DNA from 2 places in the Streptomyces sp. NPDC013187 genome. Region 1 is predicted to be linked to the other one. Evidence: riboswitches for the same ligand, from Rfam matches in the RefSeq annotation. Region 1 holds a riboswitch; the other holds the start of a gene.
The links. Region 1 has a riboswitch for glycine ahead of gcvT (glycine cleavage system aminomethyltransferase GcvT). Riboswitches for the same ligand answer to the same signal wherever they lie in the genome.
Positions count from the first base shown of each region.

Region 1 (11,597 bases):
CTTCGCTGTGCCGGCACTCGACGAGGTCCCGTCCACGGGCTTGCCCTCGACTGCCCCGGCCACCGCCGCCGACGTCTGCGCCGACTCGGCCAGCACCTCGTCGGCCACCAGCTCCGCCGCCTCCTTGGCGGCCGTCAGCAGCACCGTGTCCTGCGGGGCCTGGTCCTCGAAGTTCTCCGGGTGGTGGCAGGCCACCCGCTGGCCGGGACGCAGTTCCTTCAGCGGCGGCTCGGTCGTCTTGCAGATCTGCGTGGCCTTCCAGCACCGGGTGTGGAAGCGGCAGCCGCTCGGCGGGGCGATAGGCGAGGGCACGTCGCCCTTGAGCAGGATCCGCTCGCTCTTGGCGTTCTTCCGCCTCGGGTCCGGGATCGGCACCGCCGACATCAGCGCCTTGGTGTACGGGTGCATCGGCGTCTTGTAGAGCAGGTCACGGTCGGCCAACTCGACGATCTTGCCGAGGTACATCACCGCGATACGGTCCGAGACGTGCCGGACGACCGACAGGTCGTGCGCGATGATCACATACGTCAGACCGAGTTCCTGCTGGAGGTCGTCGAGCAGGTTGACGACCTGGGCCTGGATCGACACGTCGAGCGCGGAGACCGGCTCGTCGGCCACGACCAGCTTCGGATTGAGCGCGAGCGCGCGGGCGATGCCGATGCGCTGGCGCTGACCGCCGGAGAACTCGTGCGGGTAGCGGTTGTAGTGCTCGGGGTTGAGGCCCACGACCTCGAGCAGCCGCTGCACTTCCTTCTTGATGCCGCCCTCGGGCGTGACTCCCTGGAGCTTGAAGGGGGCGCCGACGATCGTGCCGATGGTGTGGCGCGGGTTCAGCGAGGAGTACGGGTCCTGAAAGATCATCTGCACGTCCCGGCGGAGCGGACGCATGCCGCCGACACCGAGGTGCGTGATGTCCTGGCCCTCGAACTCGACCTTTCCCGCGGTGGGTTCGAGCAACCGTGTGATCAACCGGCCCATCGTCGACTTGCCGCAGCCCGACTCGCCCACGACACCGAGGGTTTCACCGGCCCGGACTTCGAAGTCGATGCCGTCGACCGCGCGCACCGCACCGACCTGCCGCTGAAGCAGCCCCTTGCGGATCGGGAAGTGCTTCTGCAGCCCGGTCACCTTCAGCAGGACATCGCCCGGAGCCGCGTCCTTGGTGAGGGTGGCCGCGCCGGACGCGTTCGCCTCGGTGCCGTCGCTCTCGGCGGGAGTGGTCACAACGGTGTCCTTGGAGTTCTCGCTCACAGCTTCGGCGCAATCTCTTCGATCCAGATCCGCTCCCGCTGCTCCCTGCTCATGTGGCAGGCGGCCCAGTGCCGGCTGCCGGCTTCGGTCAGCTCGGGGCGGACCGTGCGGGTGAGGTTGTCCTTGGGGACGTCGGCGTACGGGCAGCGCGGGTTGAAGGCGCAGCCGGACGGGACGTTGATCAGGGAGGGCGGGGACCCCTTGACCGGGATGAGGCGCTCCTGCTGGTCACGGTCGAGGCGCGGCATCGAGCCGAGCAGACCCCAGGTGTAGGGGTGGCGGGGCTCGTAGAACACCTGCTCGGCCGGGCCCCGTTCGACGCAGCGGCCGCCGTACATCACGAGGAGATCGTCGGCGAGCTCGGCGACGACCCCCAGGTCGTGGGTGATGATGATGACCGCGGAGCCGAACTCCTTCTGCAGGTCCCGGATCAGGTCGAGGATCTGCGCCTGGACGGTCACGTCGAGGGCGGTCGTCGGCTCGTCCGCGATGAGCAGCTCGGGGTTGTTGACGAGCGACATCGCGATCATCGCACGCTGGCGCATCCCGCCGGAGAACTCGTGCGGGTAGCTGTCGACGCGCTTGTCCGGCTGCGGGATCCCCACGCGGTCGAGCATCTCGACCGCCCGGCGGCGCGCGACCTTCTTGCTGACGTCGTTGTGGATCCGGTACGCCTCCACGATCTGCTGGCCGATCGTGTAGTACGGGTGCAGCGCGGACAGCGGGTCCTGGAAGATCATCGCCATCTGACGACCGCGCAGCTTGCGCACGTGGTCGGGGTCGGCGGACAGCAGCTCGGTGCCGTCCAGCCAGATCTCGCCCGAGAGCCGCGCCTTGCGCTTGCCGTACTGGCCGGCGGTATGCAGGCCCATGATGCCCAGCGAGGTCACCGACTTGCCGGAGCCCGACTCGCCCACGATGCCGAGGGTCTTGCCCTTCTCCAGCTGGAAGCTGAGCCCGTCGACGGACTTGACCAGACCGTCATCGGTCGGGAAGTGCACCTTCAGGTCGCGCACTTCCAGGAAGGCGGTCGGTGCCGCGGAGTCGCTCGTGGGCTCGCCCACGGCCGCTCCGGTCTTGCTGAGGTCGGTCATGCGAGCCTCACTCGGGGGTCGATCACGGCGTACAGGACGTCCACCACGAGGTTGGCGATGAGCACCGCGACGGAGGTGATCAGGGTGACGCCCAGGATAACGGGCAGGTCCTGGTTCTTGATCGCGTTGAGCACGGCCTGGCCCAGGCCGGGCAGGCTGAACGTGGTCTCGGTCAGGATGGCGCCGCCGATGAGGGCGCCGAGGTCCATGCCGAGCATGGTCAGGATGGGGGTCATCGTCGAGCGCATGGCGTGCTTGCGGATGACGACCTGTTCGCGCATGCCCTTGGCACGGGCGGTACGGATGTAGTCCTCGCCGAGGATCTCCAGCATGGTGGCGCGGGTGATCCGGGCGTACATCGCGGCGTACAGGAACGCCAGGGTCACCCACGGGAGGATCATGCCGCCGAGCCAGCCGGTGAAGCTCTCCTCGATGGGCACGTACTCGGCGTTGATCCAGCCCAGCCCGTAGGAGAAGATCGCCAGGCTGAGCAGCCCGGTGAAGTAGATGGGGAGGGAGACGCCGGCGAGGGCGATCACCATCGCACCGCGGTCCCACATGCTGCCCCGCTTGAGCGCGGAGAGGACACCCGCCGCGACACCGAACAGCAGCCACAGCACGGCTGCGCCGAGCGCGAGTCCCAGGGTCACCGGGAATCGGTCGGTCAGTACCGGCCAGATGGCCTGTTCGCTGCGGAATGAGTAACCGAAGCACGGTGCGGCGCAGTGGGTGACGTCGCCGCCGGCCGCGTAGGTGCGGCCCGCGAAGATGCCTTTGAAGAACTCCCAGACCTGGACGAAGATCGGGTCGCCCAGACCCAGCTTCTGGCGCACGGCCTCGACGGCCGCCGGGTCGGCCTGCTTGCCCACGAAGCTGGTGGCGATGTCGACACCCGCCCACTTGGGGACGAGGAAGAAGATGCCGAAGACCACCATGATGATGACCGCGAGCATCACTACGGCGGCGAACAGCCGCCTGATCAGGTAAGCGAGCACAGATCTCGGCCCGCTGCGGACCTCGGGCCACCGGAGGTCTTCCGGTGGCCCTGGGTCACGCCGCGCCGGCCTTCACCTGCCTTTCGTGCCGTACGGCGGGTGTGCCGGTTACTTCGCGGACTTCAGGCCGAGGTTGACGAAGTCGTACATGCCGCTGTACGCGTCCGTCGTGTAGACGTTGGCCAGGCGGCTGGAACGCCAGTTGATGAACTTCTCGAACACGAAGGGCAGGTAGTAGCCGCCCTCCATGACCTTGTGGTTGATCTCCGTGGCGATCTTGGTCTTGCCCGCGTCGTCCAGCGTGGTGACGTACTTGTCGAACAGACCGTCGATGGCCTTGTCCTTGATCAGGGCGAAGTTGTTGTTGCCGCTCTCCAGGATGTAGCTGCTGTCCCACAGCGGCAGACCGTAGCCCTGCACGGACGGGAAGTCCGGGCCCCAGCCCATGATGATGATGCCGTAGCCCTTCTTCTTCACGTTCGAGGGGCTGCCGATGATGCCGGAGCTCTGCGAGCCGTCGTACTGGTCGATGTCGGCGGTGATGCCGACCTTCTTCAGCGAGGCCTGGAGGGACTCGGCGGTGGCCACCTCGGACGGCTTGTTGTTGCGGACCGCGATGGTGGTCTTGAAGCCGTTCGGCTTGCCGCAGGCCTTCAGGGCTTCCTTGGCCTTGGCCGCGTTGCCCTTCTTGTTGGCACCCGCGATCTCGTACGGGTCGTACTTCTGGCCCTCGGCGCCCGGGACCGCCGGCGGCAGCATGTTGGTGCCGATGTCACCACCGGCGACGGGGCCGCCGCGGGCGGTCTGCAGCGACACGTGGTCGGCGCCGTAGATCACGGCCTTGCGGCACTCGATGTTGTCGAACGGCTTCACGCTCTGCGGGAAGACCGCGTAGCGGATGTAGCCGGAGACCGGGTTGTCCAGGTTGCCCTTGTGCTGCTTCAGGGCAGTGGTGCGGCCCTGCGGGGACATACCGGTCTGGTTGATGTCCAGGTCGTAGTCGCCCGCGATCAGGCGCGCGTCCATGTCGTTGGCGTTGGAGAAGAACTTGATGGTGATCTTGTCCGGGTACGCCTTGCGGATCGGGTCCGAGGCCTGCTTCCACTGGGTGTTGCGGACCAGCGTCAGGTCCTTGCCCGGGTTGTACGACTCGAACTTGTACGGGCCGGAGGAGAACGGGTGCAGGCCGTACTTGGACTTGGTGTCCTTGTCCTGGCGGACCGGGGACGCCGAGGTCAGGGCCAGCATCTCCTCGAAGTCGGAGTTCGCCTGCGGCAGCTTGAAGACGATGGTCTTGTCGTCGGGCGTCTCGATGGCCTTCAGGCCCAGCTTGTCCGCGGACTTGTCCTTGTACGGGCCCTGGTACTCGCCCTTGGGGTCGAGCACGTCCTTCAGGTAGACCGGGCCGCCGGACAGCACGTCCTGCGCCCAGACACGCTCGATGCCGTACTTGACGTCCTTGGACGTGATCGGCTTGCCGTCCTCCCACGTGACGCCGTCACGCAGGGTGTACTGGTAGGTCTTGCCGTCGTCCGAGATCTTGGCGAGCCCGGTGGCGAGGTCCGGGGTCAGCTCGGTGCCGGCCTTGCCCGGCTCCGTCTTGCTGGTGACGAGCTGACGGCTGTAGTAGCGGGAGAAGTTCCACATGAAGCCGTAGTAGCCGCGCGTGGTGTCCCACGAGTCGGCGTCCTGGGCGCCGGCGAACTTCAGCGTGCCGCCCTTCTTGGCGAGCGAGGCCTGGGCGACCTTGTTGTTCGCGGCGTCGAAGCCCGCCGCCCCGTCCTTCGACCCCCCGTTGTCGTTGCCGCCGCCGCACGCCGCCGTGGTCAGCAGTGCGGCGACCACGGCCGCAGCGGCCATGGCCTGCTTGCGCCGCCCTGAGGTGCGTTGGGTAGTCACGATCTCGGATCCTCCGGATTAGATGAGAGACCCCGTGCCAGGTGTCACGGGTCGCTGTTTGTACGGCAGTTCAGCGGGAGCCCTTCGGGTCGAGCGCGTCACGCACGCCGTCACCGAAGAGATTGAAGGCAAGGACGGTGATGAAGATCGCCATGCCCGGGACCACCATGTACATGGGGTCCGAGTCGTAGTAGTCGATCGCGCTCGACAGCATCTGCCCCCAGGAGGCCGTGGGGGGTTTGACACCCACACCCAGGAAGCTGAGTGCCGCCTCGGTGAGGATGTTGGTGGGGATCATCATCGTCGTGTACACGATGATGGGCGCGACGAGGTTGGGCAGCAGCTCCTTGAAGAGGATGTAGAACCGCCCGGCACCGAGCGATCGGGCCGCCTCGACGTACTCCCGCTCGCGCAGCGAGAGCGTCTGGCCGCGTACCACGCGCCCGATATAGGGCCAGCCGAAGAAGCCGATGACCAGGATCATCACGAACAGACGCACGCCGGTGCCGGTCAGCCCCAGCATCTCGTTCGGCATGACGGAGACCAGCGCGATGATGAACAGCAGCTGCGGGAAGGCCAGCAGGCCGTCCATCACACGGCTGACGACGGCGTCGACCCAGCCGCCGAAGAAGCCCGCCAGGACGCCCAGGACGGTGCCGATCACGACGGCGACGATCGCGGACAGGAAGCCCACGAGGAGTGAGATCCGGGCACCGTAGATGATGCGGGCGAAGATGTCACGGCCGCTCACCGGCTCGACACCCAGCAGGTGATCACCACTGATGCCGCCCAGCGCTCCCGTGGGGGTGCCGAACAGCGGGTCGATCAGGTCCTCGTGGTGCGCCTCGGGGTCCTGGCCCACAAGGCTCGTGATGACCGGCGCCAGGAGGGCGATCGCGATGAGCACGAGCACCATGACGCCACCCGCCAGTGCGAGTTTATCCCGTTTCAGGCGCTCCCAGGCGATCCGCCCCAGAGAACGGCCCTGTACGGCTTTCACACCGGCGCCGACAACTGCCGCTTCCTCGGCCGCACTCGGAGCCGCTTCCGCGGTCGGCTCGTGCAATGGTGCCGTCATCAGGCAGGGACCCCTCTTCTCAACCGGCGGTGGCCGGCCCGCGCATTCCGCTGTAGCGGCGTGATCAGTCCGTCGTACGCAGGGGCGAAACTCCCCTGGTGCGGGGAGTCTTCAACGCTTCAGCGTTTCGCTGCCAGACTTGACGATGAAAGGATGCGCAAACGTGATGCTGTCTGCGGGATTCCGTTATCCGGACAGGGGAAGACGGGGATCGGTCGCAGACAAACCTGGACATTTGACGCAGGTTAGATGATTTCTCCGCCATCTACGCGCGAAGACGCGCCTCTGTCACGGCCGACAGGATGAGGGCGGGCGAAGCTCAGTACCGGCCTTGGGCCGGAGGGTAGCCGTAGCCGGAGGCCGGGGCCTGCACGGGGGCGGTGGCGTGCGCCTCACGGTCGTAGAAGGGGCGCGCCCTCTCGCGCAGCCACATCGCGACCGGGTCGTGCTCGTCGGACATGGCGACGGTCGACACGGGCAGCCCGTCCGGTACGGCACCGAGGGACTGCTGCATCATCGCGCGCACGGAGTCCACGGCCGGCGGCGAGGTGTCGTACACATCCAGTCCGATGGCGAGGTACGGCGCCCCGAGCGCGGGCTGCACCCAGGCGCGGCGCAGCGAGCGGACGGCCGGGGTGCGGTGGGCGTTCTGCGCGAGCAGGGCGTAGAACTGCGGGACCTCGATGGCGGGTTCGGACAGGCGCAGGGGTCCGGCGGGCTGGCGGTCCAGGCCCGTGGCGATCCGGCGCAGGTCGAGCCACGGGATGCCGACGCCGCCGCCGGGGGCGTGCGGGTTGAGCCAGAGGCCGTAGTGGTCGGGGTAGAGGGCACGGGCGACGTCGAGTCCGTCGACCACCTCGTACGAGCGGTTCCAGCCGCTGGCGGAGAGCTCCTGGGCGGAGGTCACGCAGGGGGCGTAGCCGTGGCCGTCGACGTCCATGTTCCCGTACTGGGCGTCGGGTGAGCCGGCCTGGCCGTGCCACAGGAGCATCCAGATCTGGCCGGTGTGCGGGGTCGCGAGCGCGCGCAGGAGTGCCTCGTAGGCGTCGTAACGCCCGGGCGTGACCTGGCGCAGCATGTGCTCGACCTGTCCGGCCGCGGCCGTGCCGCTCGCGCTCACCTTTACCGCCCCTTCGTACAACGCCTCGACGGTGCCCTAGCTTAAGCCCGCCCACGGGGTAGGGGGTTGCCCTCGCTTGGCGGGTGCGGGTCGATGTGTGGCAGGTCGCGCAGTTCCCCGCGCCCCTGGGGCGGCTGCCCTAACGCTGGTAGAAGGGCCGGACCCTCTCCCGCATCCAGGCACCCACGGGGTCCTCCGTCACGTCCAGGAGCACCAGGTTGACCGGCCAGGGGGCCGGGGCGGCGGTGACGGCACGGGTGAGGGCGTCCAGGGGGAGGACGCGCAGGTCGCCCTCCCACTGGGAGAGTTCGACGCCGACGAACATCACCGGGTCGGCGGTCTCGATCGCGGCGAGGCAGCGGCGGGCGGTGACGACGACGCCGGTCGCCTCGAACTCGGCGGCCGCGGCGGCGAGGAAGTCCACCGGGTCGTCCTGCCAGTCGGGCTCGAAGAGGCGGACCCGGCCGCCGCTCGCGGGGCCGTCCAGCGGGGTCCGGCCGGCCCGGCACAGCTCGGCCACGGCGGGCGGCGGCAGCGGGATGCCCACCACCCCGCCCGGGTTGACGGCTATCCCCGCGTGCGGGGGAAGGCCGCGGGCGAACTCCACCGCGGGCGCGATGGTGTAGGACATCTGCGCGCCCACGACCTGGCGGAACTGCTCCTCGGAGCTGAACACCGGCACGAACGCCTGGCCGTCGATCTCGATGCCGGGCAGGTCGAGGGGACCGCTGTGCGGGCCGCCGCCGTTGGGCAGCGGGATCCAGAGGAAGCTCCGGCCGAGCACCTCGACGATCCGCCCGCCGGCGGCCGGCCCGGCGCCCAGGGAGGCCGAGAGCACCTCCTCCAGCTCGTTGCCGGGCCAACCGCCGTGCGGGTGGGTCTGTGTCTGCGCCGGGAAGTCCGCGGAGAAGTCCGCCGGGATGTCCATCTGCCTACCGCCTGCCTGGAACCACTGCTGTGGCTCAAAAGGCTAACGGCTGACGGACGCCGGGCGGCAGGAGGAAGGCCGGCTTGTGGACGACCGCGCGGGCTCAGCCCGTGAAGCCGATTCTGCGGAGGCTGTTCGCCGCGTCCCGGTCGGCCAGGACGGCCGAGGCGCAGCCGGCGGGGAGGTCGCCGCGCTCCACCGCGCGCAGGAGGCGGGTGCTCGCCGCGCGGTGGCGCAGGAACGCGTAGCGCGAGACGCCGCGACCGCGGTCGCGCTGACCGGCCAGGGCCTGTTCGGGACTGACGTCGAGCAGGAGGAGGTGCAGGGCGCCACCACGGCGGCCGGCCTCGCGGGCGAGCCAGCGGCGGACCCAGGCCTGTGTGCCGCAGTCGTGCACGACGACGCCCTCGCCGGTGCGCAGGGCGCGGCGCAGCCCGGCGTAGTGGGAGAGGCGGACGAGCGGGCGGTAGAGCGCGTACGGCAGGGCGCGCGGCATGCGGGCGGCCCAGCGGTCGCGGGTGTCCTGGGAGTCGACGCGCCGGCCCGGCACGGTGCGCCGCATCAGCGTGGACTTGCCGCTGCCCGGCAGGCCCGTGACCACGACGAGGTCGCGGGGGCCGAACAGCAGCGCGTGCGGGCTCCGGCCGGCACGGTCGCGCAGGTCGCGGACGACCGGCGCCGGTGCCGGAGCACGGACCGCCCGGGCCGGTGCGGCCGGCTGCTCGGGCAGCGCGATGCCCGTCGTCGCGTACGCGGTGGTCCTGTTCACCGTGATCGTCCTCCCCTGGGGCCAGGTACGGAGTCCCATCCCCGCCGAGTGTAAAGAGAAGGTAATGCCGCAGGCCTCTCATTTACGTGCCCGTCCTGCAACAGGGCTGCTACAGGTCGCTGCGTCCGGGGGGACGGACTCGTGCACTCCCTGGGAAAGGTCCCCCTGCCGCGCCGGAAGGATGCGTGCAATGATGTGCGCGCCAACTGCATACCGGCCGTTTGAATCCGCGCGGGAGAGTCCCCAGCAGCAGCCGTCGCTGGGGCGCCGAAGGAGCAAGTCCCTCCCTTGAATCTCTCAGGCCCCGTTACCGCGCGGGCGAGGCACATCTGAAAAGCGGGCCGCCCCCTGTCCTCGACGGGGACGCGGCTCCACCCAAGGTGCAAGCCATGGACCCGTGCGGTCATGGCGAACCTCTCAGGTTCCGATGACAGATGGGGAGGATCGCCCTCGCCCGTCATGCCCCTTGGAGACACCGACCGTGAGCAGTACAGGACAACTCCGCCACACCGCGCTCGATGCCCTGCATCGTTCGCTCGGCGCGACGATGACCGACTTCGCCGGCTGGGACATGCCCCTGCGCTACGGCTCCGAGCGCGACGAGCACACCGCCGTGCGCACGCGGGCCGGGCTCTTCGACCTCTCCCACATGGGTGAGATCACCGTCACCGGGCCGCAGGCCGCCCAGCTGCTGAACTTCGCCCTGGTCGGCAACATCGCCTCGGTCGGTGTCGGCCGGGCCCGCTACACCATGATCTGCCAGGCCGACGGCGGCATCCTGGACGATCTGATCGTCTACCGGCTGGGCGAGAGCGAGTACATGGTCGTCGCCAACGCCTCGAACGCCCAGGTCGTCCTCGACGCGCTGACCGAGCGCGCGGCCGGTTTCGACGCCGAGGTGCGGGACGACCGGGACGCGTACGCGCTGATCGCCGTGCAGGGGCCGGAGTCCCCCGGGATCCTCGCGTCGCTGACCGACGCGGACCTCGACGGCCTGAAGTACTACGCCGGTCTGCCGGGCACGGTCGCCGGCGTTCCGGCGCTGATCGCGCGCACCGGGTACACCGGGGAGGACGGCTTCGAGCTGTTCGTGAAGCCCGAGCACGCGGTCCAGCTGTGGCAGGCCCTGACCAAGGCGGGCGAGGGCGTCGGGCTCGTCCCGTGCGGGCTGTCCTGCCGGGACACGCTGCGCCTGGAGGCGGGCATGCCGCTGTACGGGCACGAGCTCTCGCGGGAGCTGACGCCCTTCGACGCCGGGCTCGGGCGGGTCGTGAAGTTCGACAAGGAGGGCGACTTCGTGGGCCGCGCGGCCCTGCGTGAGGCCGCGGAGGACGCGAACCACGAGCCGCGCGTCCTCGTCGGACTCGTCGCCGAGGGGCGTCGCGTCCCGCGTGCCGGGTACGCCGTCGTCGCGGACGGCGAGGTGATCGGCGAGGTCACCTCCGGAGCCCCCTCCCCCACCCTCGGCAAGCCGATCGCGATGGCGTACGTCGACGCCGCGCACGCCGCACCCGGCACGACCGGCGTGGGCGTGGACATCCGGGGCAGTCACGAGCCGTACGAGGTCGTGGCGCTGCCGTTCTACAAGCGCCAGAAGTAGACACTGGCCGAAGGGCCGCGGCAGCGACCCCGTGCCCGTCGTCCCAGCTCACCAGCAGTCCCCCCTTCCACAGCACTCCCGCGCGTACAGGAGAATCCAGGCCATGAGCAACCCCAACGAGCTGCGCTACAGCAAGGAGCACGAGTGGCTGTCGGCCGCCGAGGACGGCGTCTCGACGGTCGGCATCACGGAGCACGCGGCCAACGCGCTCGGCGATGTCGTGTTCGTCCAGCTTCCCGAGGTCGGTGACTCCGTGTCCGCCGGCGAGACCTGCGGCGAGCTGGAGTCGACCAAGTCGGTGTCCGACCTGTACTCCCCCGTCTCCGGTGAGGTCACCGAAGTGAACGAGGACGTCGTGAACGACCCGTCGCTGGTGAACTCGGCCCCCTTCGAGGGCGGCTGGCTGTTCAAGGTGCGGGTCACGGACGAGCCGGGCGACCTGCTGTCCGCCGACGAGTACACCGCGTTCTCCGCGGGCTGAGGGAGCCGTATGTCCGTCCTGAACACACCCCTGCACGAGCTCGACCCGGCGGTCGCCGCGGCCGTCGACGCCGAGCTGCACCGCCAGCAGTCCACGCTCGAGATGATCGCCTCGGAGAACTTCGCGCCGGTCGCGGTCATGGAGGCGCAGGGCTCGGTCCTCACCAACAAGTACGCCGAGGGCTACCCGGGCCGCCGCTACTACGGCGGCTGCGAGCACGTCGACGTGGTCGAGCAGATCGCGATCGACCGCGTCAAGGAGCTGTTCGGCGCCGAGCACGCCAACGTCCAGCCGCACTCGGGCGCCCAGGCCAACGCCGCCGCGATGTTCGCGCTGCTCAAGCCGGGCGACACCATCATGGGTCTGAACCTCGCGCACGGCG
Region 1 covers NZ_JBIBAF010000030.1:3,670-15,266, forward strand. The annotation lists gene ACFY5B_RS38330 (ABC transporter ATP-binding protein) at 1-1,224, opposite strand, end outside; gene ACFY5B_RS38335 (ABC transporter ATP-binding protein) at 1,248-2,345, opposite strand; gene ACFY5B_RS38340 (ABC transporter permease) at 2,342-3,340, opposite strand; gene ACFY5B_RS38345 (ABC transporter substrate-binding protein) at 3,449-5,239, opposite strand; gene ACFY5B_RS38350 (ABC transporter permease) at 5,310-6,317, opposite strand; gene ACFY5B_RS38355 (enhanced serine sensitivity protein SseB C-terminal domain-containing protein) at 6,637-7,437, opposite strand; gene ACFY5B_RS38360 (enhanced serine sensitivity protein SseB) at 7,577-8,365, opposite strand; gene ACFY5B_RS38365 (AAA family ATPase) at 8,469-9,134, opposite strand; glycine riboswitch at 9,357-9,457, shown strand; gene gcvT (glycine cleavage system aminomethyltransferase GcvT) at 9,562-10,734, shown strand; gene gcvH (glycine cleavage system protein GcvH) at 10,838-11,215, shown strand; gene glyA (serine hydroxymethyltransferase) at 11,225-11,597, shown strand, end outside.

Region 2 (11,597 bases), on a different contig from region 1:
CCCAACTCATCGTCGCCGTGCTGCTGTTCGGTCTCGGGTTCGGGCTGGCGGTGCAGGTGGCGTCGAACAGCGACAGCGACAATGCGCTGCGTGGTGCGCGACAGGAAGATCTTGTCCGCATCCTCGATGAACTGGATGACCGTACTCAACGTCTTGAAGACGAGAAGCAGGGTCTCGAGAAGCAGCGCGACGAGCTGGAGAACAGCTCCGACCAGGCAGAGGAGGCCCGCAAGCAGACGGTCGAGAAGGAGAGGCAACTCGGCATCCTGGCGGGCACGGTGGCCGCGCAGGGGCCCGGGATCACCATGACGATCCAGGACACGAAGGGGACGGTCGAGGCGGACATGCTGCTCGACGCGATCCAGGAGCTGCGCGCGGCGGGTGCCGAGGCGATCCAGGTCAACGGTGTCCGGGTGGTCGCGGGTACGTATCTCACGGACTCGGGCAAGGGTGTGGGCGTCGACGGGAACAAGATCAACGCGCCCTATCGTTTCAAGGTCATCGGCAAGCCGCAGGACCTCGAGCCGGCGCTCAACATTCCCGGAGGCGTGGTGCAGACTCTCGAGAAGGAACAGGCCACCGCCACGATCGAGCGGTCGACCGACATCGTCGTGGACGCCTTGCGAGCAGCGAAGCGGCCTGACTACGCTCGGTCGTCCTCGCAGTGAACCGGGGGTGCATGGGCGGCATTCGGCGAGGGCATGAGGTTGCGGGGGGTCGGCGCACCGAATGGGCGGTGCGTGGTGGAAACTGTCTGGTGCAGACGGACGTTGTCAGGATGTCCGGGTCGGCCAGAGTGTTCAGTCAGGGTTCGTCCTGCCCCACGGGCGGGTCTGTTTCGGTCAAGGGGAATCGCCCGTGAAGTTGTTTGCGAAGTTGTTCGGCAAGAGCGCGCGAGAGGGCAGCGACAATGCGACCGCTCGTCATCGCGCACAGCCTGACGCGGAGGGCCAGCGGCCGCTGTTCCGGGACCAGGTCGGTGGCCCCGGCGGCGATGTTTCCGGTGGTCAGGGCGCGCCGTCGGTTGACCCTGCACAGTCCGGCGGAATAGGTTTCGGGCAACCGTCAGCCTCAAGTGCGGGTGGAGGGTTTTCCGACCCGTACGCGTCCAACGCCCCCGGTGGGCAGCCGCGGCAGGAGGATCCGATGTCGGCCCTGGTGTGTACGAGGTGCGGTAACCGCAACGCGGAGAACAGCCGTTTCTGCTCCAACTGCGGCGCGCCGCTGCGGGCGGGGGCGGCACCGGAGCGTCCGTCCGAGACGACTTCCACGATCTCCATCTCCGGTCTCGAGGCCTACGACAGCGAGACCACCGGTCAGACGCCGATGCCGACCCTGTCCCCCGAGGCGCAGGCCGCCGTCGACGCGCTGCCGCTGGGTTCCGCGCTCCTGGTCGTGCGCCGGGGGCCGAACTCGGGCAGCCGCTTCCTGCTGGACGGGGACCTGACCACGGCCGGCCGGCACCCGCAGAGCGACATCTTCCTGGACGACGTGACGGTCTCCCGGCGGCACGTGGAGTTCCGCCGAGCCCAGGACGGCTCGTTCACGGTGGCCGACGTGGGAAGCCTGAACGGCACGTACGTGAACCGGGAGCGGATCGACCAGGTCGCCCTGAACAACGGCGACGAGGTGCAGATCGGCAAGTACCGGCTGGTCTTCTACGCCAGCCAGCGGGGCTACTGACCGGGCTGCGTCCGGGCAGACCCAGCGAAGGTCCATCCGTCAGGGAAGGTCCATGCTTCATACACCGAGCGGCGGTGCCGGGCACGGCACCGCCGCCACGGACAGTGGGCTGATGAGCATCGGCGCGGTGCTGAACGCGCTGCGCGGTGAGTTTCCCGAAGTGACCATCTCCAAGATCCGCTTCCTGGAGTCGGAAGGGCTCATCGAGCCGCAACGGACCCCTTCGGGGTACCGCAAGTTCAGCGCCCATGACGTCGAGCGCCTCGCACGTGTCCTGCGGATGCAGCGGGACCACTATCTGCCCCTGAAGGTGATCCGGGAGCATCTGGAGGCCATGGAGCGCGGTGAGGCCGTGCAGCTGCCGGTCGTGGGCCGTCAGCGGGACGGCGAATCCGCGTCCGAGCCGCCCGAGTCTCCCACAGCGGCCAGGATCGGGCGGGATGAGCTGCTCTCGGCCGTCGGCGTGGACGAGCAGGAGCTCAAGGAGTGGGAGTCCTACGGGCTCCTCACTCCGCTGGAGGACGGGGCCTACGACGCCGAGGCCGTCACCGTGGGTCTGCTCGTCGTGGAGCTCGGGCGGTTCGGGATCGAGCCGCGGCACCTGCGGTCGATGAAGGCCGCCGCCGACCGGGAGGCCGGGCTCGTGGACCAGGTGGTGGCGCCGCTGAAGCGGCACCGGAACCCGCAGACCAGGGCTCATGCCGAGGCCCGCGCCAAGGAGCTGGCGGGGCTCACGGTGAAGCTGCACGCCGCGCTGGTGCAGACGGCGCTCGGGGTGCGCCTGCCTTGAGACGGGCGGGCGCTCGGGGGCTGGATCAGGCGCCCGATCCCGGCCCGACTACCCAAACATCCCGGGCACGGCCTAGGGTTGCTGTGTGAACGAGCTCGATGTCGTAGGTGTCCGGGTCGAAATGCCCTCCAACCAACCGATCGTGCTGCTGCGTGAAGTGGGAGGCGACCGTTACCTCCCCATCTGGATCGGACCGGGGGAGGCGACGGCGATCGCCTTCGCCCAGCAGGGCATGGCTCCCGCGCGGCCGCTGACACACGACCTGTTCAAGGACGTGCTGGAAGCCGTCGGCCAGGAGCTCACGGAAGTGCGCATCACAGACCTGCGTGAGGGCGTCTTCTACGCGGAGCTGGTCTTCGCCAGCGGCGTCGAGGTGAGCGCCCGCCCGTCCGACGCCATAGCGCTCGCGCTGCGCACCGGGACGCCGATCTACGGCAGTGACACGGTGCTCGACGACGCGGGTATCGCGATCCCGGACGAGCAGGAGGACGAGGTGGAGAAGTTCCGCGAGTTCCTCGACCAGATTTCCCCGGAGGACTTCGGCAGCAGCAGCCAGTGAGTTCTGCGGGAGCGGCAGCGGCCTGAGAAGCGTGTGGGCGGCCCGGCGGACGATGTGGTCCGTGGCAGGGCCGCCCGCTCTGTGTCACGGGTGAAATGCCCGCATGTGCCGGGGCGTGTGAGAGCGTCACGCGGCCCGTTCCGGGCACATTCGGCTAGCCTTTCCCCGCGACGGGGCACGGGAAACCACTCTCAGGGTGATTATCACTCGGCGTGGCGAGTGTGGCGATCGTTGACGCACCCCTGGTGACTGCCTACCGTCGAGAAGGCAGGTCAAGGACGGAGGTCGGCGTGAGAAGCAGCGGCGACGGTACGGCTGGGGGCGGCCCCGAGCGCAGTCTCAGGGCGAGCGGTCCGTACCCTCCCCCCGGCTCACGGCCTCTCCCGGGAGGGGGATGCCCCCAGCCCGGTGGTGCGACCGATCACGCTCCGCAGCGTCCGACAGCGGTGCCGAGCAGCGGAGGGGCGACGTCCATGGCGTCCGAGCAGATCGGCTATCGCGGCCCCACGGCCTGTGCGGCCGCCGGTATCACCTACCGGCAATTGGACTACTGGGCCCGCACCGGGCTCGTCGAGCCCAGTGTGCGCCCCGCCTACGGGTCGGGGACGCAGCGGCTGTACAGCTTCCGGGACGTGGTCGTCCTGAAGATCGTCAAGCGGTTCCTCGACACCGGGGTGTCGCTGCAGAACATCCGCACCGCCGTCCAGCACCTCAGGGAACGCGGTTTCAGCGACCTCGAGCGCATGACGCTGATGAGTGACGGCGCGACGGTCTACGAGTGCACCTCGCCCGACGAGGTCCATGCCCTGCTCCAGGGCGGCCAGGGGGTCTTCGGGATCGCCGTCGGGGTGGTGTGGCGGGACGTCGAGAATGCGCTGTCCCAGCTGCACGGCGAGCGGATCGACACCGGTGAGACCCTGGTCGGACCCAACCCGGCGGACGAGCTGGCCCGTCGGCGGAACCGGGCCGTCTGAGCCGCCCTGCGGCAGGGGGGTGCGCGGTCGAAGGAGGCGGGACGCTTTCGCGCCGGGCCGTAAGCGCTTTCTGGAGGGGGCGTCGCCGGGCTCGTGAGCGGTCTCCGTCAGCGGCGTTCCCGGGGGCGTGAGCGGTCTCCGTCAGCGGCGTTCCCGGGGGCGTGAGCGGTCTCCGTCAGGGGGTGTTGCCGGGGGCGTGAGCGGTCTCTGCCGGGGGGTGTTGCCGGGGTCGTGCGCGGTTCGCCGTGAGCGTTCGTAGCGGCCGGGCGGGGCATTGTCAGTGGCGTGGTGCAGCATCGGAGGTGTGAGAACCTCGCCCACGATCCTGCATCTCGACATGGATGCCTTCTACGCCTCCGTGGAGCAGGCGTCCAAGCCGAGTCTGCGCGGGAAGGCCGTGGTCGTGGGCGGACTCGGGCCGCGGGGCGTGGTGGCGACCGCGTCGTACGAAGCCCGGGTCTTCGGGGTGCATTCGGCGATGCCCATGGGACAGGCCCGGCGGCTCGCGCCGAACGCCGCGTATCTCGTGCCGCGCTTCACGCTCTACAAGTCGATCAGCGAGCGGGTGATGGAGCTGCTGCGCGCGCTGTCGCCGCTGGTGGAGCCGCTGAGCCTGGACGAGGCCTTCGTGGACCTGGAGGCCGGGGGCGTGGCCTGGGACGAGCGGTCGGCGCGGCTGGCCGGGGTGAAGCTGCGCGCGGACATCCGTGCCGCCACGGGGCTCACGGGGTCGGTGGGGCTCGCCGCCTCCAAGATGCTCGCGAAGATCGCCTCGGAGGAGGCCAAACCCGACGGGCTGGTGGTGATCGAGCCGGGGACGGAGCGGGCCATGCTCGGGCCGATGTCGGTGCGGACACTGCCGGGGGTGGGGCCGGCCACGGGTGACCATCTGAGGCGGGCCGGGATCACCACGGTCGAGGAGATCGTCGAGGCGGGCGAGGACGAACTGGTCCGGCTGCTGGGAAAGGCGCACGGGCATGGTCTCTACGCCATGGCGCTGGCGCGGGACGACCGGCCCGTGGTGGCGGAGCGCGAGGCGAAGTCGGTGTCGGTCGAGGACACCTATGACGTCGACATCCACGACCGGACGCGGGTCGGGCTGGAGGTGCAGCGGCTCGCCGAGCGGTGCGTGCGGCGGCTGCGCGGGGCAGGGCTGTCCGGGCGGACGATCGTGCTGAAGGTGCGGCGGTACGACTTCTCGACGCTCACCCGCTCCGAGACGCTGCGCGGGCCCACGGACGACCCCGCGGTGGTCCGCGAGGCGGCGGCCAGACTGCTGGACTCGGTCGACACGACCGGCGGGGTGCGGTTGCTCGGGGTGGGGGTCAGCGGACTCGCCGACTACACGCAGGAGGACCTGTTCGCCCAGGCGGCGGGAGAGCGGGCGGTCGGGGAAGGCCCGGTCGAGGAGCATCCCGTGGCGCCGGCCGAGGAGCGGCCGCCGCTCGCCGAGCGGCGCTGGCCCGCCGGGCACGATGTGCGGCACGCCGAGTTCGGGCACGGCTGGGTGCAGGGCAGCGGCCTGGGGCGGGTCACCGTACGGTTCGAGACGCCCGACTCGGGGCCCGGGCGGGTGCGGACCTTCCGGGTCGACGACCCGGATCTGGAGGCGGCGGATCCGTTGCCCTTGGTCTTACGGGGACCCCAGCAGGGAGACCGCGTGCCCGGGGCGGGGCCTCAGGCCGTCTCGTCGGTGCCCGCCAGCTTGCCGAATTCGTGGTCCGGGAGCGGGGGCGGGGCGGCGACGTCGAGGCCGTAGTGGTGGTAGAGCTGCAATTCCTGCTCGGGGGAGAGATGGCGGCCGACGCCGAAGTCTGGGGCGTCCTTAATCAGGGCGCGTTCGAAGGGGACGTGGAGGGCTCCCTCGATCAGTTCGCTGGGCTCCAGGGGGACGAAGGCGTCCCTGCTGAACAGGCCGGTCCGTATGGCCGCCCACTCCGGCTCGCCGGTGGCGTCGTCGAGGTAGACCTCGTCGATGGTCCCGATCCTGGTCCCGTTGCGGTCGAACGCCTTGCGGCCGATCAGGTTGCGCGGATCGATATCGGTTCGCACGGGCCCTCCAGCTGGTCGCACCTCATCCGTAAACACTACAAAACGGTACAAGCGAGGATGTGGCCACTCGAAGGTTCGTGCGTTGACCTCGCTGGTACGCTGGCAGCGGCTGTTGACCCCGTGCGGGAGAGTCCTCCAGACACCATCGGAGGCGCCGAAGGAGCAAATCCTCCCCGGAATCTCTCAGGCACACGTACCGCACGGACGAGGTCACTCTGGAAAGCAGGGCGGGTGTCGACGGCTTCCGCTCTCACCGACGGTGAAAGCCGGAGGCCTTCGGGCGATCCGGTGAAGCTCTCAGGTTGAGATGACAGAGGGGGAGGCCGTCCGGGTACCCGTGCCGTGGTGCCCCTCGCAGGTCGTGTCGACCAGGAGGCCTCCGTAATGACCGCCCACCGCATTCCGCTCTCCGAGCTCGAAGAGGCAGTCCCCTTCGAGCAGCGCCACATCGGCCCCGACCACGAGGCCTGCGCCAAGATGCTCGCGCACGTCGGCTACGGCTCGCTGGACGAGCTGACCGCCGCCGCGGTCCCGGCCGTGATCAAGAGCGCCGAGGCGCTGGACCTGCCGGGCGCCCGCAGCGAGGCCGAGGTGATCGCCGAGCTGCGCTCCCTCGCCGACCGCAACGAGGTCCTCGGCTCCATGATCGGCCTCGGCTACTACGGCACGTTCACCCCGCCCGTCATCATGCGCAACGTCATGGAGAACCCGTCCTGGTACACGGCCTACACGCCGTACCAGCCGGAGATCTCGCAGGGCCGGCTGGAGGCGCTGCTCAACTTCCAGACGATGGTCGCCGAGCTGACCGGACTGCCGACGTCGGGCGCCTCCCTGCTCGACGAGGGCACCGCGGCCGCCGAGGCCATGGCGCTGTCGCGGCGGCTGGGCAAGAACAAGAAGGGCCTGTTCCTGGTCGACGCGGACACGCTGCCGCAGACCATCGCCGTGATCCGGACCCGCGCCGAACCGACCGGCGTCGAGGTCGTCGTCGCAGACCTGAGCGGGGGCGTCCCCGCCGAGATCGCCGAGCGCGAGATCAACGGCGTACTGCTCCAGTACCCGGGCGCCTCCGGTGCCGTGCGGGACATCAAGCCGGTCATCGACCGGGCGCACGAGCTCGGGGCGCTCGTCACGGTCGCCGCCGACCTGCTCGCGCTGACGCTGCTGAAGTCGCCCGGCGAGCTCGGCGCGGACATCGCCGTCGGCACGACGCAGCGCTTCGGCGTCCCCATGGGCTTCGGCGGACCGCACGCCGGCTACATGGCGGTCCAGGACAAGATGGCCCGCAGCCTGCCCGGGCGGCTCGTCGGCGTGTCCGTGGACGCCGACGGCAACAAGGCCTACCGGCTGGCGCTGCAGACGCGTGAGCAGCACATCCGCCGCGAGAAGGCCACCAGCAACATCTGCACCGCGCAGGTGCTGCTCGCCGTCATGGCCGGCATGTACGCCGTCTACCACGGCCCCGAGGGCCTGAAGGGCATCGCGCGGCGCACCCGCCGGTACGCCACCGTCCTCGCCGCCGGGCTCGCGAACGGCGGGGTCGAGGTCGTGCACGGCTCCTACTTCGACACCCTGACCGTGCGCGCCGAGGGCCGGGCCGCCGATGTCGTGGCCGCTGCCCGTGACAACGGGGTCAACCTGCGTCTCGTCGACGCCGACCACGTCTCCATCGCCTGCGACGAGACCACGACGCGGGCCCAGCTGCGTGCCGTATGGGCGGCCTTCGGGGTCGAGGGCGTCGTGGAGGCGCTGGACGCGGCCACCGAGGACGGGCTGCCGGGCGCGCTGCTGCGCACCGACGACTACCTGACCCACCCCGTCTTCCACCAGCACCGCTCCGAGACCGCGATGCTGCGCTACCTGCGTAAGCTGGCCGACCGCGACTACGCGCTCGACCGGGGCATGATCCCGCTGGGCTCCTGCACCATGAAGCTCAACGCGACCACCGAGATGGAGCCGGTCACCTGGCCCGAGTTCGGGCAGCTGCACCCCTTCGCGCCCGCCGGGCAGGCCGGGGGCTACCTCACTCTCATCCACGAGCTGGAGGACCGGCTCGCCGAGGTCACCGGCTACGACAAGGTCTCCCTCCAGCCGAACGCCGGATCGCAGGGCGAGCTGGCCGGTCTGCTCGCCGTCCGCGGGTACCACCGGGCCAACGGGGACGAGCAGCGCACCGTCTGCCTGATCCCGTCGTCCGCGCACGGCACCAACGCCGCCAGCGCGGTGATGGCGGGCATGAGGGTCGTCGTCGTGAAGACCGCCGAGGACGGCGAGATCGACGTCGAGGACCTGCGGGCGAAGATCGAGCAGTACCGCGACGAGCTGGCCGTGCTGATGATCACGTACCCGTCCACGCACGGCGTGTTCGAGGAGCATGTCTCCGAGATCTGCGCGCAGGTGCACGAGGCGGGCGGCCAGGTCTACGTCGACGGGGCCAACCTCAACGCGCTGGTCGGGCTCGCCAAGCCGGGGCACTTCGGCGGCGACGTCTCGCACCTGAACCTGCACAAGACCTTCTGCATCCCGCACGGCGGCGGCGGTCCCGGCGTCGGCCCGGTCGCGGTGCGCGAGCACCTCGCGCCCTACCTGCCCAACCACCCGCTGCAGCCCGAGGCCGGCCCGGAGACGGGCGTCGGCCCCATCTCGGCGGCTCCCTGGGGCTCGGCCGGCATCCTGCCCATCTCGTGGGCGTACGTCCGGCTCATGGGCGGCGAGGGGCTCAAGCGGGCCACGCAGGTGGCCGTGCTCAGCGCCAACTACATCGCCAAGCGGCTGGAGCCGCACTACCCGGTGCTCTACACCGGTCCCGGCGGGCTCGTCGCCCACGAGTGCATCATCGACCTGCGCCCGCTGACCAAGGCGACCGGCGTGAGCGTCGACGACGTCGCCAAGCGGCTGATCGACTACGGCTTCCACGCGCCGACGATGTCGTTCCCGGTGGCCGGGACGCTGATGATCGAGCCGACCGAGTCGGAGGACCTGGCCGAGCTGGACCGGTTCTGCGAGGCGATGATCGCCATCCGCGCGGAGATCGAGAAGGTCGGCTCCGGCGAGTGGCCCGCGGACGACAACCCGCTGCGCGGCGCCCCGCACACCGCCGGCGCGCTCGCCGGGGAATGGGAGCACGCCTACAGCCGTGAGGAGGCCGTCTTCCCGGCCGGGGTGTCGACCGCCGACAAGTACTGGCCGCCGGTGCGACGCATCGACCAGGCCTTCGGCGACCGGAACCTGGTGTGCTCCTGCCCGCCGCTGGACGCGTACGAGGACTGACCGGCCGACCGGTCATAGCAGGGAGGGGCTCCGCGGTGCGGGGCCCCTCTCGCCGTCTCCGGGCGCGTCAGGGGGTGGCGAGTGACACCTCGGTCGCCTTGATCAGGGCGACGACGGGGATCCCGGGTGACAGGGCCAGGTCGTCCGCCGCGTCCCTGGTGATCGCGGCGGTCAGTTCGCCGGCCTCGACCGTGACGCGGACCGACGCCATCGCGTCGCCGGCCGCGATGTCCGTGACCGTCCCGGGGAGCTGGTTGCGGATGCTCAGGCTCATGGGTGCACGGTAGCCCGGTGGCGGCGTTCGCCCTGGCAGGCGGGCGTGTGCGTCGCCTCCGCCGCCCCTCCGGGCTCAGACGCGGTCGATGTGGACGTTCGTCGACTTCACCCGGGCCGTCGCCTCCATGCCGACCTCCAGGCCCAGTTCCTCCACCGCCTCGCGGGTCAGCAGGGAGACGAGCCGGTGCGGGCCGGCCTGGATCTCGACCTGGGCGGCGACGTCGCCGAGTTTGATCGCGGTGACGATGCCCGGGAACGCGTTGCGGGCCGAGGTGTACGGCGTGTCTTCCTCGGGGGAGCCCGACCGGGCCAGTTCGACCGAGAACCCGGCCAGGTCCCGCCCATCGATGAGCCGACGCCCGGTCTCGTCGCGGTGGGTCGTGATGCGGCCCGCGTCCGCCCAGCGGCGGGCGGTGTCCGGGCTCACGCCGAGCAGCCGTGCTGCCTGGCCGATCGTGTAGGACTGCATGCCGGTCACGATAGGCGCGGGGGAGGGGAAGGACGGATGCGGGGTTGGCCGTTGGGTATAACGCGATATAGCGTTAGTCTCGACTGGCTGGCCGGGTTTCGTGCCCGGGGGATCGGGGTGGAGTGATGACGGCGGAGATCGTGCGGACCGGTGGATCGCTCGAGGTGAGGGCGTCGCACGCGGACCGGGACCGGACGGTGGACGCGCTGCGCGTCGCCGCGGGCGACGGCCGGCTCACCCTGGACGAGCTCGACGAGCGGCTGGAGGCCGCGTTGTCCGCGCGGACGATGGGCGAGCTCGCCGTGCTGACGGAGGACCTGCCCGGGCCCGTCGGCGGGACGCCCGGGGCCGACGGCGTGGTCCGGATCCGGCAGGAGGGGGCCTCGACCCGGCGGGGCGACGGCTGGGTGGTGCCGCGGCGGCTGGAGATCCGTTCGGCGTGGGGCGAGGTGACGCTCGACTTCACCGACGCGGTGATCACTCACGACACCCTGGACATCGACCTGGACCTGCGCGCAGGCTCCCTCAAGCTGCTGACCAGGCCGGGTGTGGTCGTGGACACCGACGGCTTGGTCATGAACTACTCGGCGCTCAAAGCGCGTCGGCCGGCCGACGCGCCCGTCCTGGTGAGGGTACGGATCACCGGCGAGGTCACCTACGGGCAGCTCGTCGTGCGCTCGCCGCGCAGGGGCTTCGGCAGGAGGAGCGCCACGGCCTGACTCAGCCCACGTGCACCCTCGGCCGCCGCTTGCGGTCCGGCTCCGCCTCGCGCAGCACCTCGCGGGTCACCGGGGCGACCTCGCCCTGGCCGAACAGGAAGAAGCGCAGGAAGTTGGCGAAGGGCCCGCCCTCGGTCCACTCGAAGTAGATGTGCGGGGTGCACCCCGTCGAGTCGCGGACGTGCAGCAGTAGCGCGGCCAGGGCGTTCGGGATGGAGGACGACTCCAGGGTCAGCACGCGGTAGCGGCCGTGCAGCACCTCACCGCGTACGGTCAGGCCCGCCTCGAACTCGGACGGGTCGGTGACGGTCACCTCGACGAAGACGAAGTCCTCCTGGCCGGGCACGTCGTTGTCCTGCCGGATCTGCTCGATCTTGTCGCGGTACTCGGCGATGTCGCGCCGGTCCGGCTCGTTGGCGATGAACCGCATCCGGCGGCTGGCCATGTCCCGGACGAAACGTTCCGCCATGTTGTCCAGCGTCACGCTGGTCACGCGGAGCTCGAACGCCCGGGCCAGCCGTGACAGCAGGGAGACCAGAATGATGCCGGCGATGAAGCAGGCACCGATCTTCACGCCGTCCGGGCGCTCGATCACGTTGAGCACGGTCGTGTACAGGAACACCGCGGAGATCACCGCGAAGGCGATCGTCCAGTTCCGCTGCCGGGCCTTGCGGGCGGCGATGGTCACCGCGATCGCGGCGGAGCTGATGAGGACCAGCACGCCGGTGGCGTAGGCGCCGCCCTGGGCGTTGACGTCGGCGTCGAAGATCCAGGTGACCAGGAAGGCGATCAGTGTGAAGACGAT
Region 2 covers NZ_JBIBAF010000012.1:5,054-16,650, forward strand. The annotation lists gene ACFY5B_RS25240 (DUF881 domain-containing protein) at 1-668, shown strand, start outside; gene ACFY5B_RS25245 (FHA domain-containing protein) at 730-1,683, shown strand; gene ACFY5B_RS25250 (MerR family transcriptional regulator) at 1,736-2,473, shown strand; gene ACFY5B_RS25255 (bifunctional nuclease family protein) at 2,559-3,032, shown strand; gene ACFY5B_RS25260 (MerR family transcriptional regulator) at 3,323-4,006, shown strand; gene ACFY5B_RS25265 (DNA polymerase IV) at 4,311-5,765, shown strand; gene ACFY5B_RS25270 (PRC-barrel domain-containing protein) at 5,684-6,058, opposite strand; glycine riboswitch at 6,172-6,267, shown strand; gene gcvP (aminomethyl-transferring glycine dehydrogenase) at 6,443-9,328, shown strand; gene ACFY5B_RS25280 (molybdopterin-binding protein) at 9,396-9,602, opposite strand; gene ACFY5B_RS25285 (molybdopterin-binding protein) at 9,678-10,073, opposite strand; gene ACFY5B_RS25290 (DUF1707 domain-containing protein) at 10,199-10,792, shown strand; gene ACFY5B_RS25295 (amino acid transporter) at 10,794-11,597, opposite strand, start outside.
Region 2: it holds a riboswitch for glycine, as region 1 does, so the genes downstream of both, gcvP (aminomethyl-transferring glycine dehydrogenase) here and gcvT (glycine cleavage system aminomethyltransferase GcvT) in region 1, are expected to answer to the same signal.